DNA from 2 places in the Pseudoalteromonas sp. B160 genome. Region 2 is predicted to be linked to the other one. Evidence: riboswitches for the same ligand, from Rfam matches in the RefSeq annotation. Region 2 holds a riboswitch; the other holds the start of a gene.
The links. Region 2 has a riboswitch for cobalamin ahead of P4S61_RS04420 (ABC transporter ATP-binding protein). Riboswitches for the same ligand answer to the same signal wherever they lie in the genome.

Region 1: it holds a riboswitch for cobalamin, as region 2 does, so the genes downstream of both, P4S61_RS11615 (TonB-dependent receptor domain-containing protein) here and P4S61_RS04420 (ABC transporter ATP-binding protein) in region 2, are expected to answer to the same signal.

Annotation. Positions count from the first base shown of each region.
Region 1 is NZ_JARLUX010000001.1:2,483,767-2,494,498, reverse strand. It holds partial or broken gene P4S61_RS11625 (efflux RND transporter permease subunit) at 1-2,217, shown strand, start outside; partial or broken gene msrA (peptide-methionine (S)-S-oxide reductase MsrA) at 2,358-2,893, shown strand; partial or broken gene P4S61_RS11615 (TonB-dependent receptor domain-containing protein) at 2,982-4,822, opposite strand; cobalamin riboswitch at 4,857-5,034, opposite strand; gene P4S61_RS11610 (YajQ family cyclic di-GMP-binding protein) at 5,208-5,690, opposite strand; gene P4S61_RS11605 (VanZ family protein) at 5,852-6,205, shown strand; partial or broken gene P4S61_RS11600 (ketopantoate reductase family protein) at 6,120-6,887, shown strand; gene P4S61_RS11595 (ketopantoate reductase family protein) at 6,953-7,147, shown strand; partial or broken gene thiI (tRNA uracil 4-sulfurtransferase ThiI) at 7,128-8,585, opposite strand; gene P4S61_RS11585 (TetR/AcrR family transcriptional regulator) at 8,690-9,340, opposite strand; partial or broken gene coaD (pantetheine-phosphate adenylyltransferase) at 9,591-10,072, shown strand; gene P4S61_RS11575 (capsule assembly Wzi family protein) at 10,069-10,732, shown strand, end outside.
Region 2 is NZ_JARLUX010000001.1:938,371-949,102, forward strand. It holds gene P4S61_RS04375 (DUF3545 family protein) at 140-328, shown strand; partial or broken gene ung (uracil-DNA glycosylase) at 438-1,098, opposite strand; gene P4S61_RS04385 (cobalamin-binding protein) at 1,095-1,952, opposite strand; gene cobO (cob(I)yrinic acid a,c-diamide adenosyltransferase) at 1,952-2,551, opposite strand; gene P4S61_RS04395 (cobyric acid synthase) at 2,535-4,037, opposite strand; gene cobU (bifunctional adenosylcobinamide kinase/adenosylcobinamide-phosphate guanylyltransferase) at 4,037-4,564, opposite strand; gene P4S61_RS04405 (adenosylcobinamide-GDP ribazoletransferase) at 4,561-5,358, opposite strand; gene cobT (nicotinate-nucleotide--dimethylbenzimidazole phosphoribosyltransferase) at 5,358-6,422, opposite strand; gene P4S61_RS04415 (FecCD family ABC transporter permease) at 6,427-7,422, opposite strand; gene P4S61_RS04420 (ABC transporter ATP-binding protein) at 7,409-8,245, opposite strand; cobalamin riboswitch at 8,331-8,473, opposite strand; partial or broken gene P4S61_RS04430 (histidine phosphatase family protein) at 8,496-9,108, opposite strand; gene P4S61_RS04435 (FKBP-type peptidyl-prolyl cis-trans isomerase) at 9,157-9,585, opposite strand; rRNA gene rrf (5S ribosomal RNA) at 9,803-9,917, opposite strand; rRNA gene rrf (5S ribosomal RNA) at 9,980-10,094, opposite strand; rRNA gene P4S61_RS04450 (23S ribosomal RNA) at 10,227-10,732, opposite strand, start outside.

The sequences.
Region 1 (10,732 bases), 1.5 Mb from region 2:
CCGTGGTTGATAATGCCCGTGCTGAACTTGAAAAAATCAAACGCAACCTGCCAGAAGGCACAACTATTCAAGACAGCTACGACTCGTCAATATTCATTAAAGAATCAATTAACGAGGTTTACAGAACCTTGGCTATTTCTATGGCCTTGGTGGTATTAATTATCTTCTTATTTTTAGGGAACATTCGCGCCACCTTGATCCCAGCGGTAACAGTCCCAGTTGCGCTGGTCGGTAGCTTTATGTTCTTATTGGCGATGGGTTACTCAATTAACTTATTGACACTACTGGCGCTGGTGCTAGCAATTGGCTTGGTTGTTGATGACGCGATTGTAATGCTAGAAAACATTCACCGGCGTATCGAACTGGGCGAACCTCGCCCTACTAGCCGCTTATCGTGGCGCCCGTGAGGTTGGCTTTGCAATTATTGCCACCACCTTAGTGCTGATCTCGGTGTTTGTCCCCTTGGTATTTATGGATGGCCGTATCGGCGCATTATTTACCGAGTTTGCGATGGCCGTGAGCGCCGCGGTATTCTTCTCAAGCATTACCGCATTAACACTCTCGCCAGCGTTGTGTTCATTAGTACTTAAACCATCCTCAAAAGAGAGTAAATTCAGCCAATGGATGGACCGTATCTTTAGTAAGATTGAGCAAAGTTATAAAAACTCTTTACGCTCAAATATGACGCGTTCAGGTGGTTTAACAATCACCCTACTGCTGGCTGGTTTTGTTAGTTATTTACTGTTCCAACAAATTCCTTCAGAACTTACGCCAAAAGAAGACCGTGGTACTTTCTTTATCATGATGAGTGGCCCTGAAGGGGCAAGTTATGAAAATAACGCCGCCAACATGGCAAAAATTGAAGAACGTTTAATGCCTTATTCCGAAGCGGGCGAACTAAGTCGAGTGCTGGTACGCGTTCCTGGCTGGGGTGGCAGCGGTGGTGTGGCAATTGTTGGTATGGCAGACTGGGATGAACGTAAACGTTCAACTTGGGAAGTAATGGATGAGATCAGTGCAAAAATGACTGAAGTCACCGATGTGCGCGCGTTTGCTATTATGCGCCGTGGTATTGGTGGCGGTGGCTCATCACGGCCCATTGAGTTTGTCCTGCAAGGTAATGATTATGCACAATTAGCTGATTGGCGAGACCGGATCATTGAACGTGCAGAGAAAAACCCAGGACTGGTGCGTATTGACCATGACTACAAAGAAACCTTCCCGCAGTTTTTGATCAGTATCGATAAAAACAAAGCGGCGGATTTAGGGATTTCAGTTTCGGATGTTGGCCGCACCCTTGAAACCATGTTAGGCCAACGCCGTGTTACCACCTTTATTGACCGTGGTGAAGAGTACGATGTGATCTTAAAAGGCACTAAAGCTGACTTTGCTGATCCTACCGATATATCAAATATTTGCCTAAAATCACGCAGTGATGAACTGGTTCCTCTAGATAGCTTAATTAGCTTAAAAGAAGAAGCCACTGCATCAAGGCTAAATCGTTACAACCGAATGCGTGCTATTACTTTGAGCGCTAACCTCGCCGATGGTTATACCCTTGAAGAAGCGCTTAACTTTTTAAATAAAGTGGCAATGGAAGAAAACGAAATTGATGGCGCCATTGATTATAAAGGTGAATCGCAATTATATTATGAAGGTGCCTCAGCGATGACGTATGTTTTCATTCTAGCGCTTACTGTTACCTTCTTAGTTTTAGCCGCTCAGTTTGAAAGCTTTATGCACCCCTTTGTGATCATGCTCACTGTGCCACTGGGTTTGATGGGCGCAATGTTTGGTTTATGGGTTGCAGGACTAACCATAAACATTTACAGCCAAATAGGCATTGTAATGCTGATTGGTCTTAGTGCTAAGAACGGTATATTGATTGTCGAATTTACCAATCAATTGCGCGATAAAGGCGTAGAGTTTAGTGAAGCTATTTTACAAGCAGCAACCCAAAGATTGCGACCAATTATTATGACCTCTTTGACTACGGTAATGAGTGCGGTGCCACTAGTGCTAGCCTCAGGCCCTGGTGCAGAGAGCCGTATGGTAATTGGTGTAGTGGTGTTTACTGGTGTTATTGTCGCAACCATACTTACGCTATTTGTTGTTCCTGCGGCGTACTATGCACTGGCTCGCAATACTCAGTCTCCTGAGTTTTTACAACAAAAGCTCAACCAACAAGAAGCTGAAAGGCCGCTAAAAGAACTTTAATCTCATCGTAGCGTTGCAAACCTACAGCAACGCTACTTTTCACTTCCCTGCCGTAATTAAATGAAATAATAAACCTCCTTGCTCGTTCTTCTGTTACGCTAGATAATCCGTGTAATTTAACAGCTTTAAGGAACAACTAAATGAGTATAACAAATGAAACTGCAACATTTGGTGGTGGCTGCTTTTGGTGTATTGATGCCGCGTTTAGGCGCGTGAAAGGCGTTTTACAAGTAAGCTCTGGCTATACTGGCGGCGAAACAACTGAGCCTACGTATAAACAAATTTGCACTGGCCTCACCGGCCACGCAGAGGTTGTACAGATTAAGTTTGACAGTAGCCAGATAAGCTATGAGACCTTACTGGCGATGTTTTTACCCTGCATGATGCCACTCAGCTAAACCGCCAAGGTAATGATATAGGCACCCAATATCGAAGTGTGATTTATTATCATGATAGCGAGCAGCAAGCGCAAACTAATCAATATATTGCAAAATTACAAAGCCAAATATGCGAAGATATCGTCACTGAAGTTAGCCCTGCAACCACTTACTACCCAGCAGAGCAGTATCACCAAGACTACTACAACGAAAACCCTGAGCAACGCTATTGCAGTTTATTGATAGCACCTAAGCTGAAAAAGTTTGAGAAAGACTATAAACAGTTTTTAGTAAACTAAGCAAAGTGCTAAATAAGCATTTTCATCTAAATATAAAAAAGCCCGACAAACAAAAGTGTCGGGCTTTTTTATTTAAGCTAGAACGAGATCAGAACTGGTAACTTGCGCCAGCAAAAAATTGTCGCCCTGCAGCATTGTAGCCTAGCAGTTCACCGTTAGCAGCAGCCCTTATACTAGCCGCAAAATATTCTTTATCAGTAATATTTTCAATGCGAGCTTGCAATGATAACTCATCCATTACTTGATAATTTACTGATAAATTAAATACCGTGAAAGAAGCTAACTCTGTATCATAGATTGAAGGACGCGACGAACGATATTGCATTGCTATATTAGCATCAAAATCGCCCCAGCTTTTACCAAGCGCATAATTAAACATTTCAGATGGTCTACGCGGTAAATCCGTATTGGTTGTTTCATCTTTGGCATCTAATAAGCTCAAATTAACATTATGTTGAAAGCCCAAACCTTCAAACTCGGCTGATAATTCAATACCTTGCATAGATACTTTTTCGACATTAGTCGCCATATACTTACTCGTTCCAGCAACTATTTTATTCTCAATTAAGTTATCGATCTTATTATCAAAAATAGCAATATCATAACGACCCCATTTAGTATCTAAGGTGATACCAAATTCATTATTAACAGACTCTTCCGGTTTTATATCATTGTTAGGTATATACCATTGACTATCTGTAACAAATGCATTGATCAATGATGGTGCTCTAAAGGCTGTACCATGACTTAAGCGTAGTGTTATGTATTTATTTGCTCGATAGCCTAAGCCTGTTGTGTAAGTATTTGCACGACCATGAAAATCATAATCATCGGTTCTTACTACTGCATTTCCTAACCAAGTATCATCATAATAAAATACGCCAACGAAGAGTGCTGTGTTATCACGCTGTTCTTCAGATGATTTTGCCGAAGAGCCTGATAAGTCTTCATTCAAAAAATTAACACCACCGGTAATATCAACCGTATTAGTTAGTGTATATAAACCACTGTATTCAAATTCAACTCGCTCTGTACTGTAAATCTGCTGATCTTCGGTACCTGTTTGAATATTTTCTTCTTGAGAAGTACTCACAGAGGCACTTTGTGTATAAATCTCAGAGCTTTTTTCCAGCCTAATTTAGCGGTGTAGTTTTCAAAGTCATATGCGTCATTGCCGTAAGCGTTGTCATACTCGCCTTGGCCTTTGCTATACTGGCTTAGCAAACTAAATACACCGGCATTTTCAGTTTTATATGCTAAGTTAAAACCAATATTTTTATTGGTATAACCGTCGTCATCATGATCTTTTGTTACTGGCTGTGATGGATCTTTACCTGTTACATCATAGCCGTCAGTATTTTCATAGCCTAAGTTATAATGAAAAGTAACGGCATCTTTTACAATCCCGCCTGCTAACTGGTAGTTTTCATAGCTATCAGTACCCAACGTAGCAGATAGTGTATTATTAGTTGCTTGACGAGTAATTATATTGATAACACCAGCGACAGCATCAGAACCATAAATTGCAGCTCTCGCACCTTTTACAATCTCAACTCGCTCAATGCTGTTAACCGGTATATTGGTTAATGATACGCTACCAGAACTTGCATCACTGACACGCACGCCATCAACCAGCACCAAGGTATACTTTGCCGTGGCGCCACGAACAAATACATCAGCCTTTTGACCAAAGCCACCGTTGCGTACAATATCAACACCTGCAATGTTGCTTAGTATTGATGGTAAGTCTCGATAGTTATTTTTTTCAATATCACTGCGCTCAATAACAGTTACACTGGCAAGTACATCAGTAATTGATTGTTCAAATTTATTAGCTGTTACCGTCAGGCGTTCTATTGATTGCTCTGCAGACACAGAAAAAGACAACGCAGCGGCAATTGCTACGCCTAGAGTAGATTTGTTTAACATGATATCCCCTGACCCGCGCCCACCGCACAAGTGATAGTAAATTGACTTCAAGGCCGGTCTCCGGACTTAACATAACTCGCTAATAAATTTAGCTAAAAGTATGTATCACCGTTGCGGGGGCAGTGTTGGACTTCGTTTATATCCTATAAACGCCACCAACTTCCCGATTATCTTGCTTTACTTAATCAACAACCTTGAAAAGTAACCACAAGCACCTTGAAAATAGGTCGCTATTGTGATTATTTTAAGCACAAAAGTCAATGGACGGCTATACATCTAAATACTCTAGGTTCTAGGAATAATCATAAGTTCTAAACTAAAAAAGCCAAACTACATTGCTGCAATTTGGCTTTTTCTAGCACCTAGAAACCTAGCTCCTAGCTTTCTAATCTCTAAAGTTTTTAAACTGAAATGGTTGCCCTAAATCAGCACTGCGTACTACTTGCATGGCTTCTTGTAGGTCATCACGTTTTTTACCCGTTACACGTACTTCTTCGCCTTGGATCGCGGCTTGTACTTTTACTTTAGAGTCTTTAATGGCTTTAACGACTTTTTTAGCCATATCTTTTTCGATACCTTGCTTTAGCGCAACATTACGGTAAACATTTTTTCCCGCACGTGAAATATCTTGCAGCTCTAAACTTGATACGTCCATACCGCGTTTTGATATTTTGCTCGCTAAAATATCAAACAACTGCATAACCTGTGAATCAGCTTCTGCTTTTAGTTTAATGGTTTTATCATTAAGCTCTATTGACGCATCAACGCCTCTAAAGTCAAAGCGAGTTTCAAGTTCACGGTTAGCGTTATCAACAGCATTTTTTGCTTCGTTCATTTCGACTTCCGAAACAATGTCAAATGAAGGCATAAGTCTCTCCTAACAAGATATTTTTAATTCAAATTTATATTGTCGATAATTATACTATATAAATTTTATAAATCTTTACACTTTTCTATGCTTTGTTCAGGTGCGATACGAAATTTGTTTGATATACTGCGGTTCTATTTTTAAACGATTTAGGATTTTTCGTGACTCGGCGTGTTTATCAAACTCTATTTTTAATCAGTATTCTGGTATTTACCTTTTTGTTTGCCCGCGATTTTAGGGGCGTTGGGGTATCGTCACTGCCTCATCTAGATAAGTTAGTGCATTTTATTATTTTCTTTGTTCTGGCAGCCGTCATGGTCAGAGCGTTCAAGCTACCTGTATTCGTTCACCTCGTGTTATTAGCATTTTATGGCATCGCTATTGAGCTAATGCAAAGCACAATCCCTTATCGTAGCGCATCTGTTGCTGATGTTGTTGCTGACTTTTCTGGGGCTGCTAGTTTCTTTTTGTTGTTCGGTATTTATTCTCGTTTTAAAAAGAATCAAAATGGCTAATATATTCGTCGTTGGCGATGGTGCCATTGGGCTGCTCTATAGCCATTATTTGAGTCAACAGCACAGGGTTACCCTACTTACCAAGCATGCTATTGACGAACCTCGTTTTTATCAACAAGCAAACGCGCCAAAACAAGCAATTAATTGCCAACTGACAAACCTGACTCAATTATCTGAGCACGGCCAAGTCGATGTTGTTATTTTTACTGTTAAAGCATATCAAGTTGCCACCGCATTTAGGCAACTAAAGCCTTTTTTAAGCGCTCAATGCCAATTGATTTTATCTCACAATGGCATGGGTAATGTAGATGAAATAAATAGCGAACTTACAAAACAACAAGGACTATATTTTTTAACAACACGTTTAGCGGGCTACAAAGATGCACCTTTTAGTGTGTTGCATACTGGTATCGGGAGCAGCATTTTAGGTGATTGTAACCAGCAAGCAAAAACACAACTCGCTGAAGTTAAAAATCTACTAAACGCTATTCCTGAATTAACAACCACAAATAATATACAACAATTACGCTTTGAAAAATTACTCGTTAATATTGCTATTAATCCACTCAGTGCGCTGCACAATGTGAAAAATGGCGCACTGACTGCACCACAGTTTAGTGGCATAATTTTAAATATCTTAAACGAAGCGTGTACCGTAGCAAATAAACTAGGTATTAATGTGCGACTTGCTGAAGCATTAGCGAACGCCTATCAAGTGATGAGTGATACCAAAACAATTACTCATCAATGCATCAAGATGTCGCCCATAATCGCATCACAGAAATTGACGCGATGTGCGGTTATATTTGCCAAAAAGGTAATCAACTCGGTATTAATACCCTCACAATCAATCTTTACTCGATGCTATCAGACATAAAAAAAGCGCGATTTAACTCGCGCTTGTTATTAATAACTATCAACCTTACGGGCGATAAACTTTAACATTGGCAAAGCCATTTTCATGTAAAATAAGCGCCTGTAGCTGACTCATTACACCTTTAGTGCAATATAAGTAGTAGTCTTTGTCTTGCGGTAGGTCTGCAAATTTGGTCGCTAAGCGGAAAAATGGCAAATGCACAACTTCTATCCCATCAATTTCAAGCGGTGCTGCATCTTCTTCTTCCGGCGAGCGAATATCAACAACAACTGCATCAGCTGGTAAATCAGAAACTGACTCTGCCTCTTTTAGCTCTTGTTTAGCTTCGACGTCAATGTCACGAATATCCATAATACGTGCGTTTTCAATAACAGTATTGAGCACATCAAAATCAAACTTTTGCTCTTCAGCTTCTACTACGGCAATTTTAGCTTTAACTGTAGGCTTTTAGAAATCACACCACAGTATTCCGGCATAGTTTCGGCCATTTCTGCGGTGCCGATTTTACGAGCGATGTTTATAATTTCTTGTTTGTCGTGTTGGATCAGCGGGCGTAATATAAGCGTTTCGGTAACACGGTCAATCACACTTAAGTTGGCTAATGTTTGACTTGAAACTTGGCCTAGACTCTCACCGGTAACAAGCGCTTGAATCCCCATTTTTTCAGCTATTTGGCTGCCTGCACGCATCATCATACGTTTGAGAACTACACCCATTTGACTGTTTTCAACATTTTCTAAAATTTCGGCAACAACGGGGTCAAAGTCAACACTGATAAATTTAACTTTATGGGTTGAGCTAAACTGCTTCCAAATATAATAGCTGGCTTGTTTAACACCAATCTCGTGCGCCGCACCGCCTAAATTGAAGAACAAAAAGTGCGTACGAGCGCCTTTGCGGATCATTTGATAACTAGCAACGCCCGAGTCAAATCCACCTGACATTAACGACAAGACATCTTCTTGCGTTGGTAATGGGAAACCGGCCATACCATGATGGGTGTGCGTTACTACGTAAGCTTTATCATCTTTAATTTCAAGGCGAATAGTTACTTCAGGATTTTTCAGTCTTACGCTGGCGCCATCGACGTGTTGATTTAACCCACCACCCACATAACGCTCTACATCGGTAGAAGTGAAATCATGCTTACCTTGGCGTTTACAACGCACACAGAATGTTTTGCCAACAACAGTGTGACCAACCATATCTAGCGCTTTTTCGTAAATATCGTGCAGGTTTTCGTAGTTAGTTTCGGTCACTTCAATAAACTGCACGATACCTGGGATCCGTTGTAAGCCATCGATAAAATCAATACGCATTTGCGCGTCATCTAATTTAGTTACGACGGATATATTGTCCCAGTTATTTTGTACTTGTACTTTTTCGTCAAGCTTGCGTAATACAATTTTTAATGTTGTTCTCTAACAACTTAGTAAAACGTTTTCGCACAGAACGGCTTTTAATTGCTATTTCAGGATGGAGTTTGACGATAAATTTAAGCATAGTTTACTCGTTAGACAATATTTAGGATTCACGCACCCACGTGTTGGGCGCGGGATTATAACAAAAAATCTAACGTCTAGGAAATAAACAACCGCTGCGTTTAATTAAACGGCACCTGCCTGTGCCGCTAATTTACTGTATTTTTCGCGTAACAAGTTAATTTTTGGGATGCTTTGCTCTGTACCAAATGCTTTAAAAAGTGCTAACACTTTTAAGATACCATTATAAATATCTTGCTGAATTAACTCACCGCTTAACCGTCTAGCTTTAATGTAAGGAGTCCAAAAACTGACAGTAATTTTTAGCATGTGAGCAAGCTCAACAGCATCTTCATCGTCAATTGCGATCATACCAACTTCACGCAGGCCAATTACAATTTCGCGCACTTGGCTTAACAAAGCTGCTTGGAACTCAATATAGTCTTTTTTCAGTACTTCGTCGCGAGATAAAATATCACCCAAATTGTCATAGAAAAAATGAAAACGCCACATCAACTCAAACAAAGCATCAAGATACCCAGTTAAGTGTGTCAGTGCTTCATCCTGCTTATCCATTGGCACAAACTGAGTGTGTAAATGCTTACTATATAATGCAAAAATATGGCGAATAATGTCTTCTTTATTTTTAAAGTGATAATAAAGATTACTGGGACTGATGCCCATGTGAGAAGCGATATGATTGGTTGTTATCGCGCGCTCGCCATGTTGGTTAAATAGCATTATGCTAGTTGTAATTATTTTATCCTTGGTACTCATATCCTGCGACTCTGATTATTTTTATTAGAGTAAATGACCATAATTCACTCAGTATTATTAGCCGCGCAGTATATACAAATATAATCCAATAAAATACTACCTTGAAAATTTCTAATCCATAATTCGTAGTTATTGTTTCTTATTGAAATAAACTCATTTACAAATGAAAATATGCAGTCGCAATTTGCAGGCTGATCTGGACAACAAAGACTGTTAATATAACCCTCAAAATAACACTAAGATGATATTTATGAAAGTCACCGCAATTTACCCTGGTACCTTTGATCCATTAACCAATGGACACACAGATCTGATCCAGCGGGCAGCTAAAATGTTTGATACTGTAATTGTTGCAGTTGCTCACAACCCTAGTAAAAAACCCTGCTTTAGCCTTGATGAGCGGGTAGCAATTGCCAATAGTTTACTCACTCATTTAGATAACGTCAGTGTTATTGGCTTTTCTGGATTATTAGCTGATTTAGCACGCGATCATAGTGCGAATGTGTTGATCCGCGGTATTCGTGCTGTGTCTGACTTTGATTATGAGTTTCAGCTTGCCAATATGAATCGTCGTTTAAATCCTGATTTAGAGAGTGTTTTTTTAACCCCAGCTGAAAAAACTCATTTATCTCTTCAACCCTCGTTAAAGAAGTCGCCCGTCATAAAGGCGATGTCAGTGAGTTTGTACACCCTATTGTAGTAAAAGCATTGCAGGAAAAGTTACACGGATGAAGTTAAATATCTATTTAAGCGCCTTAATTGCCATTGCTACACCGGCGTTTGCAACACCTTGGATTGAAAGTGACGACCCTTTATTACGCGCTTCAATTGAAATGCTCTTTAACCAAGGTGTGATTAAACAACCGATCAATAGTTATCCCCTAATGTGGCAAGGTATTGCCAGAGATTTAAGTACAATTGAAAGCAGCAGTTTATCAACACAGAGTCAATTTGCTTATCAACACGTAAAACATGCCTTAGATAGAGCTAAACAAGGCAGTAGCTCTGGTGTCAGGCTTAACTACAATAGTGAGCCAGCTTTGCAACAAAGCTTTGGTAAGCGCGATCAACAAAAAAGTGGTATAAATAGCTATGGCTCTATCACTGGCGACCGTGTTAGCGCCAAAGTCAGTGTTAATTACGCTGATGAGGCACTAGATGATGAATACACAAATTATCACGGCAGTTATTTAGCAGTATTAATCGGCGGCTGGTCTGTCAGTGCAGAGCAAGTAAGCCATTGGTGGGGACCCAGTAACGATAACGCACTACTGCTATCAAATAATGCAGCACCAATGAAAGGGCTACGGATAAACCGCGCTAACACCCAATATGTAGGTCCAAGCTGGCTCTCCTTTATTGGTAATTGGCAGTTAACCGGGATTTACGCGA
Region 2 (10,732 bases):
GTTTTTTTATGCCTGAAAATAATCTCTATTCATTAATTTATCACTTACCTGTAACATAAATGTCACTTTTTTATTCTATTTTAGTGTGGCCTGTGGTATAGGTATTTTCGAGGTTCAAAAAATTCAATAGGAGAAGTTCATGGATAGCCTAGACGATATTTTAGAGATATTAGAAGGTCCTGATACAACAAGAAAGACCTCTCAGAAAAATAAAAAGAGAAAATGGCGCGAAATCGAAGCTTTAAAAGACAAGCAACGTTTACGTAAAGAACTACAGGAACTAGACTTTTTTACAGACAATATTGCGATTGATGAATTAGATTTTTAATTTCGCAATAGCTACTAACCAACTAAAAGGCCCTTACCGATAAAGTAAGGGCCTTTGTTTATATCAGTTAACGTATATTCTGCGCAGGATAACCTAGCATCTACAATTCCTAAACTTGCCAATCGATCGCTGTTTGCCCTTGCTGTGTTAATAACTGATTGGTTGCGGAAAAATGCTGGCAACCAAAGAAGCCACGATGCGCAGACAACGGCGATGGGTGCGGGCCATTTAAAATATGGTGACGCGTACTATCAATGCCTTTACCTTTCTTTTGTGCGTGAGCACCCCATAAAATAAATACCACACCTTCACAGTGTTGATTAATATGGGCAATAACCTTATCGGTAAACTGCTCCCAACCTAAGTGTTTATGGGAATGGGCTTGGCCTTGCTCAACAGTCAGTACGGTATTAAGTAAAAACACCCCTTGCTCTGCCCAGCGTTGTAAATAACCGTGCATAGGCACGCGAAAACCATCGATATCTGTAGCCAGCTCTTTATAGATATTTTTTAATGAGGGGGAAGTTTAACAACCTCTGGTAATACCGAAAAACACAAACCATGTGCTTGTCCTTCGCCGTGGTAAGGATCTTGTCCTAAAATAACCACTTTTATATTACTTAACGGTGTTGCATCAAATGCACTAAATACATACTGCTCTGGCGGATATACAGCAATACCTTCGCTGCGCTTTTGAGCAACTGTATCCAACGTCTGCTGCATATAAGTTTTTGCACATTCGGTTTTAAAAAGTCTTGCCAATCACTCATTGTGCCTCCTTAATTGCAACGCGTGAATCATCTATTTTAGTACACATATCAGCAAGACCATCCAACATACGCGTGGTAAAACGGTGTAGTAAATCAGCATTGACGCTAATAAACTGATGGTGCTTTACCGCGGGTACTTCGGGCCATTGTGTCCAATCAATCACCGTTTGCTGCGCTTGTGACTTTTCATTAGGCAATATAATGATCTCTGGTTTTGCCACGATCACATTTTCAATACTTATCAGAGGGTAATCAGTTCGGCTGCTAGCAAATACATTACGACCTTGGCAAATTTCGATTAACTGATTGATCCAGGTATTTTTACCCACCGTCATCATCGGTTCTGCCCATAGCTGGTAAAATACCGCGACCTTACTTTTACCTTGCTGCTTGGCTTTGATTACAGCAATTTTTTGCTCAAATTCAAGTGCGGCTTGCTCGGCTGATTGCTCACGTCCAGTAAGCTCACCTAAACGGCGCAGTTCATTGGGTACTTTATCTACTTCACTGGCGTCACTGTAAATTATATCAATACCAAAACTTTTAATACGTGCTAAATCCTCAGCTTTGCTACCCGTTTTCCATGCTAAAACTAAATCAGGTTTGAGGGCCAGTAGCTTTTCTATTTGAATACCTTGGTGACCACCGATACGTGGGATATCATTGGCCGCAGCAGGGAAATCAGCATATTCCACGGTTCCCACGATTTGCTCACCAGCGCCGATGGTATACAGGTTTTCAACAATATGCGGGGCCAAGGCGATAATTCTTAATTGCTGCTTGTTAGGATCAGCCACGAGCTTAAAGCAGCACAGAGCCAGCGATAAAACGAGTACAAACCTAAGCGTAGCCATTAATAATCAAATCCTATTTGCGCTTTAACACCAGCATCAAATGCATGCTTAACATTGCGCACTTCACTAACAGTATCAGCTAAGTCAGTTAACTTGCGGTGCGCACCACGGCCAGTAATAATTAAAGATTGCATTGGCGGACGATTAGCGATCACTTCGAGTGCTTCGTCTAAATCAATGTAGCCGTAGGTGATCATATAAGTAATTTCATCAAGTAATACTAAATTAATTGATTCGTCAGCCAACATACGTTTTGCTTCTTGCCAAGTCGCTTGCGCCGCTGCGGTATCTGATTCTTTATTTTGCGTCTCCCAGGTAAAACCTGTGTTCATAATGGCAAATTCAACCCCTGCGCCTTGCAATACATTACGCTCACCACACGGCCAAGTACCTTTAATAAACTGGCACACAGCAGCTTTCATGCCATGGCCTACACAACGTGTTACCGTGCCAAACCCTGAGGTTGATTTACCTTTACCGTTACCGGTGATCACCTGAAAAACACCTTTCTCAGTTTGTGCTGCGGCTATACGCTCATCAACTTTATCTTTTACTTTTTGTTGGCGTTGTTGGTGCTTGTCGTTATGCGTGTCGCTCATGATTAACTCCTTCCCAGTTTTGGTAAATTTGCGTTATTTTGTCTAAATCTAAATGTTCTTTACACATCGTGGCTAAGCGCGTTAATTGCTGCTCGCGATGTGTGTCTATATCTATTAATTGGGTAATACCACTATTTGGCAATACCCAATCCAGTATTAGTTGCGTAGCTGCACTGCTATCAAATAAGCCATGTAAGTAAGTACCTGCTATACAATCATCATCTGATATAAAGCCATCTTGCCTAACATGCTGTGGATGCTGAGTAAATTGTAAAAAAGGCTTTTTAAATGCTGGGCCAGCGCTGCAACCAGCGTGTATTTCATAGCCTGCGACTTTTGCTTGTTGACCGCCAAGATGGATCACACCAGCAGCTTGAGTTAGTACTTTATGCTGCCCTAAGTGAGTGGCAAAATCAGCAAGCCCTAAAGCTTTACAGTGTGTTTTACTTGATTCCACACCCTCAGGGTCATAAATATCTGTGCCGAGCATTTGCAAACCTCCGCAAATACCTAATAACTTACCGCCATAACGCAAGTGACGCTGAATCTGCTCGCCCCAGCCTTCATTGTTTAAAAAGGCTAAATCATTAATAACATTTTTACTGCCAGGAATGATGATCAGATCAACGTGTGGAATTGCTTGAGTATGGCGAATGTAATTAATGTCAATTTGCGGGTTTAAACGCAGCGCATCAAAATCAGTGTGGTTACTAATATGAGGAAGTAGCAATACTGCGATTTTTATTTTTGCTTGGCTTACTTGATTATCTATCGCTACCGCGTCTTCAGCATCGAGGGCGAGATCATGTAAATACGGCAACACCCCTAAAACTGGTTTACCGGTGTACTCTTCAAGCCAATCAAGGCCACCTTGCAATAAGCCTATATCGCCACGAAAACGGTTGATCACAAAGCCTTTTACTCGGGCTTGTTCTGACTCGCTTAATAGCGCAAGAGTACCGACCAAATGCGCAAACACACCGCCTTTATCTATATCTGCAATAATGATCACGGGGCAATCAACCGCTTCGGCGTAACCCATATTAGCAATATCACCCGCACGTAGATTAATTTCAGCCGGACTGCCCGCACCTTCAACTACCAGTAGCTCAAACTCTTCGCTTAAACGCTGTTGCGAAGCCAGTACCGCATCCATCGCGACTTTTTTATAATCATGATAAGCACCTGCTTCCATATTACTAATGGCTTTACCGTGAATTATCACTTGAGCGCCAGTATCACTATTGGGCTTGAGTAAAATGGGGTTAAAATCAACCCGTGGCACCACTTTAGCTGCAATCGCCTGAAGTGCTTGCGCACGACCTATTTCGCCGCCATCTTCTGTTACAGCGCTGTTTAAGGCCATATTTTGCGGTTTGAATGGAGCAACTTTGATCCCGCGTTCAACAAATACCCGGCACAATGCTGCAACTAAAGTACTTTTCCCTGCATCAGAAGTCGTACCTTGTACCATTAATGTTTTCATCATGACTGCCCTTTCAGTGTTAAGGCAAGACCTGCCATTATAAATTCAACTCGCGCAGCTTTTGCGGCAATGGCTTGATGTAACCAGCCTGATTCATCTACAAACCGGCGGCTTAGCTCGCCCAGAGGCACAATACCGTGGCCAACTTCGTTACTGACAAAAATCACTTGCCCCGGTAAATTTTCAAGGGTATTTAGTAGTGCTGATTTCTGTTCATCCCAACAATCACTTGTGGCGTGACATAAACAGTTACTTAACCATAAGGTTAAGCAATCAACTAAAATACAGTTATCTTTGCTGCTGTGTGTTTGTAACGCTTCAGCCAATGCAATTGGCTCCTCAACTAACGGCCAATCTATAGAGCGCTGTTGTTGATGATGGACTATACGATCTTGCATTTCAGTATCGTGGGCTTGCGCCGTTGCGAGGTAAATAACGCTTTTATTGCTTTGCTGTGCAAGCTGTTCAGCAAAGCGGCTTTTTCCACTGCGTGCGCCGCCTAAAATAAATGTGTGGTTAGCGTTCATAATATACTCACGAAAGTTAAGTAAATGGCAATTTCACTTAGCTGCTGCGCCGCACCTAAACAATCGCCAGTGTAACCACCTAACTGCTGTTTAAACCAGCGGATCAAAATGACTCTTAGGATCAGTAATACTGCGATAAGAATGAATACGGTTTGCCATAACAATACACCAACAGCAATCAAGCTAACCAGTAAAGTAGCGGCGGTTACAAGTAACGTAACTAAACTAGTGACCGATAGGTGCATAGCAAGCGGCTTTACTTTTGAAGTCGCATCCTCACTTACATACTCCATCCCCATAATTAAACTGGTTGCCACTACTCGGCTTACACATTGCCCGATAACAATTGCACTCAATACAGTAATCAATGACTCACTAAGAAAGAGTAGGCTTTGAAATTTAACCAGCAGCATAATAAATAATGCCGCTGCACCATAAGTACCAAGACGACTGTCTTTCATAATGGCAAGCTTTTGCGACACCTGCCAACCACCGCCAAAACCATCCCATACATCGGCCCAGCCATCTTCATGAAATGCGCCTGTTAATAACAACCCGACAGCCATCATTAGTAATACACTTATTGATGCTGGTAACAGTAATTGAAAAATGCCGTAGCTGAGTGCTAATAATCCACCAAGCAGTAAACCCACTAAAGCAAAATAGCGACTTGCTTGATTTAAATGAGCACCGCTTACATTAAAGCGCAACTGCACCGGTAGCCGGGTTAAAAAGCTAATTGCTAATAACAGTAACTGCCATTGCGTTACTTTATTTGCCTCTAGGTTAGGCATTAACTGACAACCTGCTCAACACCAGCATCAGCAAAACTAGCCATCTGATTATAAAAACCAAGTGCGGCTTGCAATAATGGTAAACTTAACGCAGCGCCAGTGCCTTCACCCAAGCGTAAATCAAGTTGCAGCAGTGGCTTAACATCGAGTGCGTTTAACATCAGTCGATGGCCTTGCTCATTTGAGCAATGTGCAAAAATTAAATAATCTTTCACTGCTGGGTTAATATTAATTGCGGCCATTGCCGCAGCACTACAAATAAAGCCATCAACTACTACAGCCATGCCTTGCTCAGCCGCAGCCAACATAGCTCCCGTAATATGCACAATTTCAAAGCCACCTAACGCTGCAAGTAGTGAAATAGGATCTGCTAAATGTAACTGATGCAATACCAGCGCTTGCTCTACAACTGTTATTTTACGCGTAACAATATCATCACTAACACCCGTGCCTTTGCCAACACACTGCTGTGCAGGTAAATTCAGCATAGCTGCCATAATCGCTGCTGCACTGGTGGTATTACCTATGCCCATTTCGCCAAAGGCAATTGTATTACAACCACTATGACTGAGCTGCTGCACCAGCTGTTTAGCATTATTAAAGCCTTGCTGTACCTGCGCGGTATTCATTGCCATGTCTGTATTAAGTGGCTTTGTTATACTTCCTAGACGGCAATTATGGACACTTGGCGCTGTGACTGGATGCAAAATACCACAATCAATCACTTCTAATTGCCAACCTAACTGTTGGCAAAAGACATTAATAGCGGCACCACCGCTGACAAAATTAGCTACCATTTGTGAGGTGACATCACTGGGCGCTATCGATACCCCTTGTGCAGCAACACCATGATCTCCTGCAAATACCAGCAAAGTAGGCTTATTGATTGCAGGTGCAAAGGTTTTAAAAGCATCTTCGCTTGCCACTTTTTGGCTAAACAAAGTAACCAGTTGTATTGCACATTGTTCTAACTGTCCAAGTGCACCAAGCGGTTTAGTTTTTTGGTTAATCTTATCAATGATGAGGTGACCAAATTGATTAGTTACTGTGGGTATATTAAACATCTGACTAACTCTCTCGCTTGCGAAAATAAAGTAACGATAAAAAGAAAATACTGCCTATTGCAGAAGTAATAACACCGATTGGCAATTCTTGATTTGCAAGTAAAATACGCGATAGCACATCAACCCACACCATAAATATACCGCCAACTAAAGCCGTCATGATCAAACCAGTAATAGTGCCTTGCGACACAAAAAACCGTACTATATGCGGGATCATCAAACCAACAAAACCAATACCACCACACATCGCCACTAACACTGCAGTGATCAATGAGCTCAATACCAACATTAATAACCGAAACCGCTGTACCGGTATTCCTAAAGTTGCAGCACTTTCATCACCTAGTAACATTGCATTTAGTTGCCGACGAAAACCCATCATCAGCCCGGTGCAACTAATAATAACTAAAGCGGGTAACCATAACGTTGACCATTGTGCGCGAGCAAAGCTGCCTAGCGTCCAAAATAAAATAGCCGTGATCGCCTGTGGATCACTAAAATATAAAAGTAAGCTGGTAAAGGCACTGAATAAAAAGGATAAAGCGACCCCAGCCAAGAGCATGCTTTCAACTTGTCCGCGACCTGCTCGTCCGGCAATAAAAACCAGTAATAACATAGTCAATAAACTACCAACAAATGCCGCGGCCGACATTGTTATTCCCGCGCTGACTCCTGTTAGTGTCATAAAACATACCACACCAAATGAGGCTCCCGATGAAATACCAAATAAGTAAGGATCGGCTAACGGGTTACGGGTTACGGTTTGTAAAATTAAACCAGCAATAGCTAGACCAGAGCCAGCTAAAAACGCCAACAATGTTCGTGGCATTCGCAGTTGCCATATGATCCGCGCTATAAAGGAGTCATCTCCCTGACCTATAATACTGTGGTATACATCAATGAGTTTACTGGCCGCAGCACCAAAGCTAAGTGCTATAAAAATGCTCGACAAGGCAAAAAATAGCGCCACGCTGACTGCAAAATAATTATTTTTTTGCATCAACGCCACCACCTTGATAGCCGTAAAAATAGGTAATACGCGGAATGACCTTATTTAATTGTTTACTCTGTGGATGCGCCGAGACTTCTGCACAGACACCAAATACTTCGCTGAGCATTTCTTCCGTGATGACATATTCTGGGCTACCCGTTGCAACTAACTCACCTTGCTTTATCACCAGTAGTTCATCACACATACTTGCTGCAAGATTAAGATCATGGAACGACGCTAATACCGTTACATTTAGCGATTTAGCCAACTCCATTAATTGAATTTGATATTTAATATCTAAGTGGCTGGTAGGCTCGTCCATAATTAATAATTGAGGGCTTTGTACAATTGAACGTGCTATCAATGCGCGTTGCTTCTCGCCACCGGAAAGGGAATCAAACGATTGCTGTAAATGATGGCTCAAGCCAACTTGCTCAATCGCCTGAAAAATAATTTGTTGATCATTTTTAGTTGTCGAACTAAATAAGCTTTTATGCGGCGTAAGACCAAGACTCACTACATCATAAAGCGATAGGTTAAATTGCGAAGGTGTTTCTTGCAGCACCACAGCAACCTGCTTGGCATATTCATCCGCACTTAGCTGCCAAATATTTTTCCCTGCAAATATAACCTCACCGCACACTGGTTTAGTGTAACGGTATAAACAACGCAATAAACTTGATTTACCTGCGCCATTAGGCCCTAACAAACCAATAAATTGGCCTGGTTTTATTGCAAAATTAATATCGTGCAAAATGGCGGTATTTGCCACCGACCACGATAAATTAGCTACTTCAAGTAAGGGGGATCTATTACTGCTGGTATTTGCAATGTGTTATCTCTCTAGCAATAGCTAAACCCAATACACTACAAACCATTATGATCATGGTGATAATAGAAGAGTTAGCCCGCTCAATAGGTAATAAATTAACGTATTTTGTATCTGACTTATCGCGCTTGCGACTTACAGTTGCGGGAACAGTTGAGGAGTTACACCCCATTCCAAAATACATAAGGCTCTATTATGGGCGGGTGAGTAAATATTTCAATTAATATCTTTCTAGACGGCTAAAAATAGTATTTTAAAACACAATTCTTGGCCATGCTTTATCGCTATCATCTATGTAAATATCAATACAAATGAGCTTCCCATAACCGATTGAAAATATGTTTTGCTGATTCGACTCTTTTGGTAACCGACAAATAATACCTAATAGTTGCTTGATCACTCCGGCATGCGTTAAAACTAATTGTGCTTGAGTACGATTACTTGCAATATCAATTAGTAACGTTTGCCACCACGTTGCTATTCGCTGATAAAAATCCCTCATACTTTCGCCATGAGGGGGTTACTTGCCAAGGGCTTTGCCAGAAATCGCCAATACTAGGAGAGTCCGTCTGTTGCCACAAATCATCATATTTACAGCCATCCCAATCACCAAAATTAAACTCTCGGAGCTGATCGGTCAGAAAAAGTGGTATTTGCTGGGCATGGCTAAAAGATCTGGCAAATTCGCTACATCGTTTCAAAGTCGAACTTTGTACAAGCTCAATATTAGTTAGCTCACTGCACGCTTGATGTAATTGCGCACGGCCAAGTTCACTGAGTAAAAAATCTGTCTGTCCGGCCAAGACTCCTTGCTCAATCAATTCGCCATGGCGTAATAAGTAAACGCGACTAGAAAATGGCGGCATAAAACCCTCTTACATTAAAGAAAAGTACTTTTAACAATAGCATAATGGTCATCCTAAACGGATTAAGCGCACATCAAAATGTAGAACGGCATTAGCTCCTATTTTTCCACCATTCCCCTTGCGTCCCCACGCCAGCTCTGCAGGAATTACAAATTCATAGCGAGAACCAACCGACATCAATAAAATACCTTCTCGTAATCCTTCGATTGCCTCATCTAAGGTAAATACTTCAGGCATTCCAGCTTTATAACTATCAGCTATTACGCTGCCATCAGCAAGCATAATACGCTGATTGATGACCACGGTATCTGTGTCAGTTACTCGCTCACCAGAGATCTCATCTATTACTTTATACATCAAACCAGAAGCACACAGTTGAGTATCAGCATGATTACTAAATTTAACTATGAAGCTTTCACTGTTTTTACGATTGAGTCCTGATGAACCTTTTGATTTAGTTGTTTTTTTACGTGCCATGAAGCCCCACTATTTGTATGATAAATATAATAATCTTATCGCATAGGTAGAGGCCTAAACGCTAAGTTTTATAGTGAGTTTGCGAGTTTTTCAAAACAATAAAATGATCTTAATGATTGGCGCTGTCTTTGCCCGCCAGCATAATCTCACTGCTAAATCACTTTCCTGCAAACGTAAAAAAGCCCGACTATTTCTAGTCGGGCTTTCTTTAATTAGATCCTGGCAATGTCCTACTTTCACATAGCAAATGCTACACTATCATCGGCGCTGTTTCGTTTCACTACTGAGTTCGGCATGGGGTCAGGTGGGTCCAAAACGCTATTGTTACCAAGAAAATTCTTTTCAATTTTCTTATTTTAATTATTAAGTTTTAAGTCCTTCGACTAAATTTGGAGCCTGGCAATGTCCTACTTTCACATAGCAAATGCTACACTATCATCGGCGCTGTTTCGTTTCACTACTGAGTTCGGCATGGGGTCAGGTGGGTCCAAAACGCTATTGTTACCAAGCAAATTTGGTGTTAATCGCGTTAGCAATTAACTAAAATTTGGAATTCTGATAATAAAAGTTTTCAGTAAATCTACTTTAGTCTATTAACTTCTTGCGCTATCAACTATCACATAAAACGCGTTTGGCGTTGTATGGTTAAGCCTCACGGGTAATTAGTACAAGTTAGCTTAACATATCACTATGCTTCCACATCTTGCCTATCAACGTTGTAGTCTTCAACGGCCCTTCAGAGAGCTTATAGCTCTAGTGAGAACTCATCTCGAGGCCTGCTTCGCGCTTAGATGCTTTCAGCGCTTATCAGTTCCGAACGTAGCTACCGGGCAATGCCATTGGCATGACAACCCGAACACCAGCGGTTCGTTCACTCCGGTCCTCTCGTACTAGGAGCAACCCCTCTCAATTCTCAAACGCCCACGGCAGATAGGGACCGAACTGTCTCACGACGTTCTAAACCCAGCTCGCGTACCACTTTAAATGGCGAACAGCCATACCCTTGGGACCGACTTCAGCCCCAGGATGTGATGAGCCGACATCGAGGTGCCAAACACCGCCGTCGATATGAACTCTTGGGCGGTATCAGCCTGTTATCCCCGGAGTACCTTTTATCCGTTGAGCGATGGCCCTTCCATTCAGAACC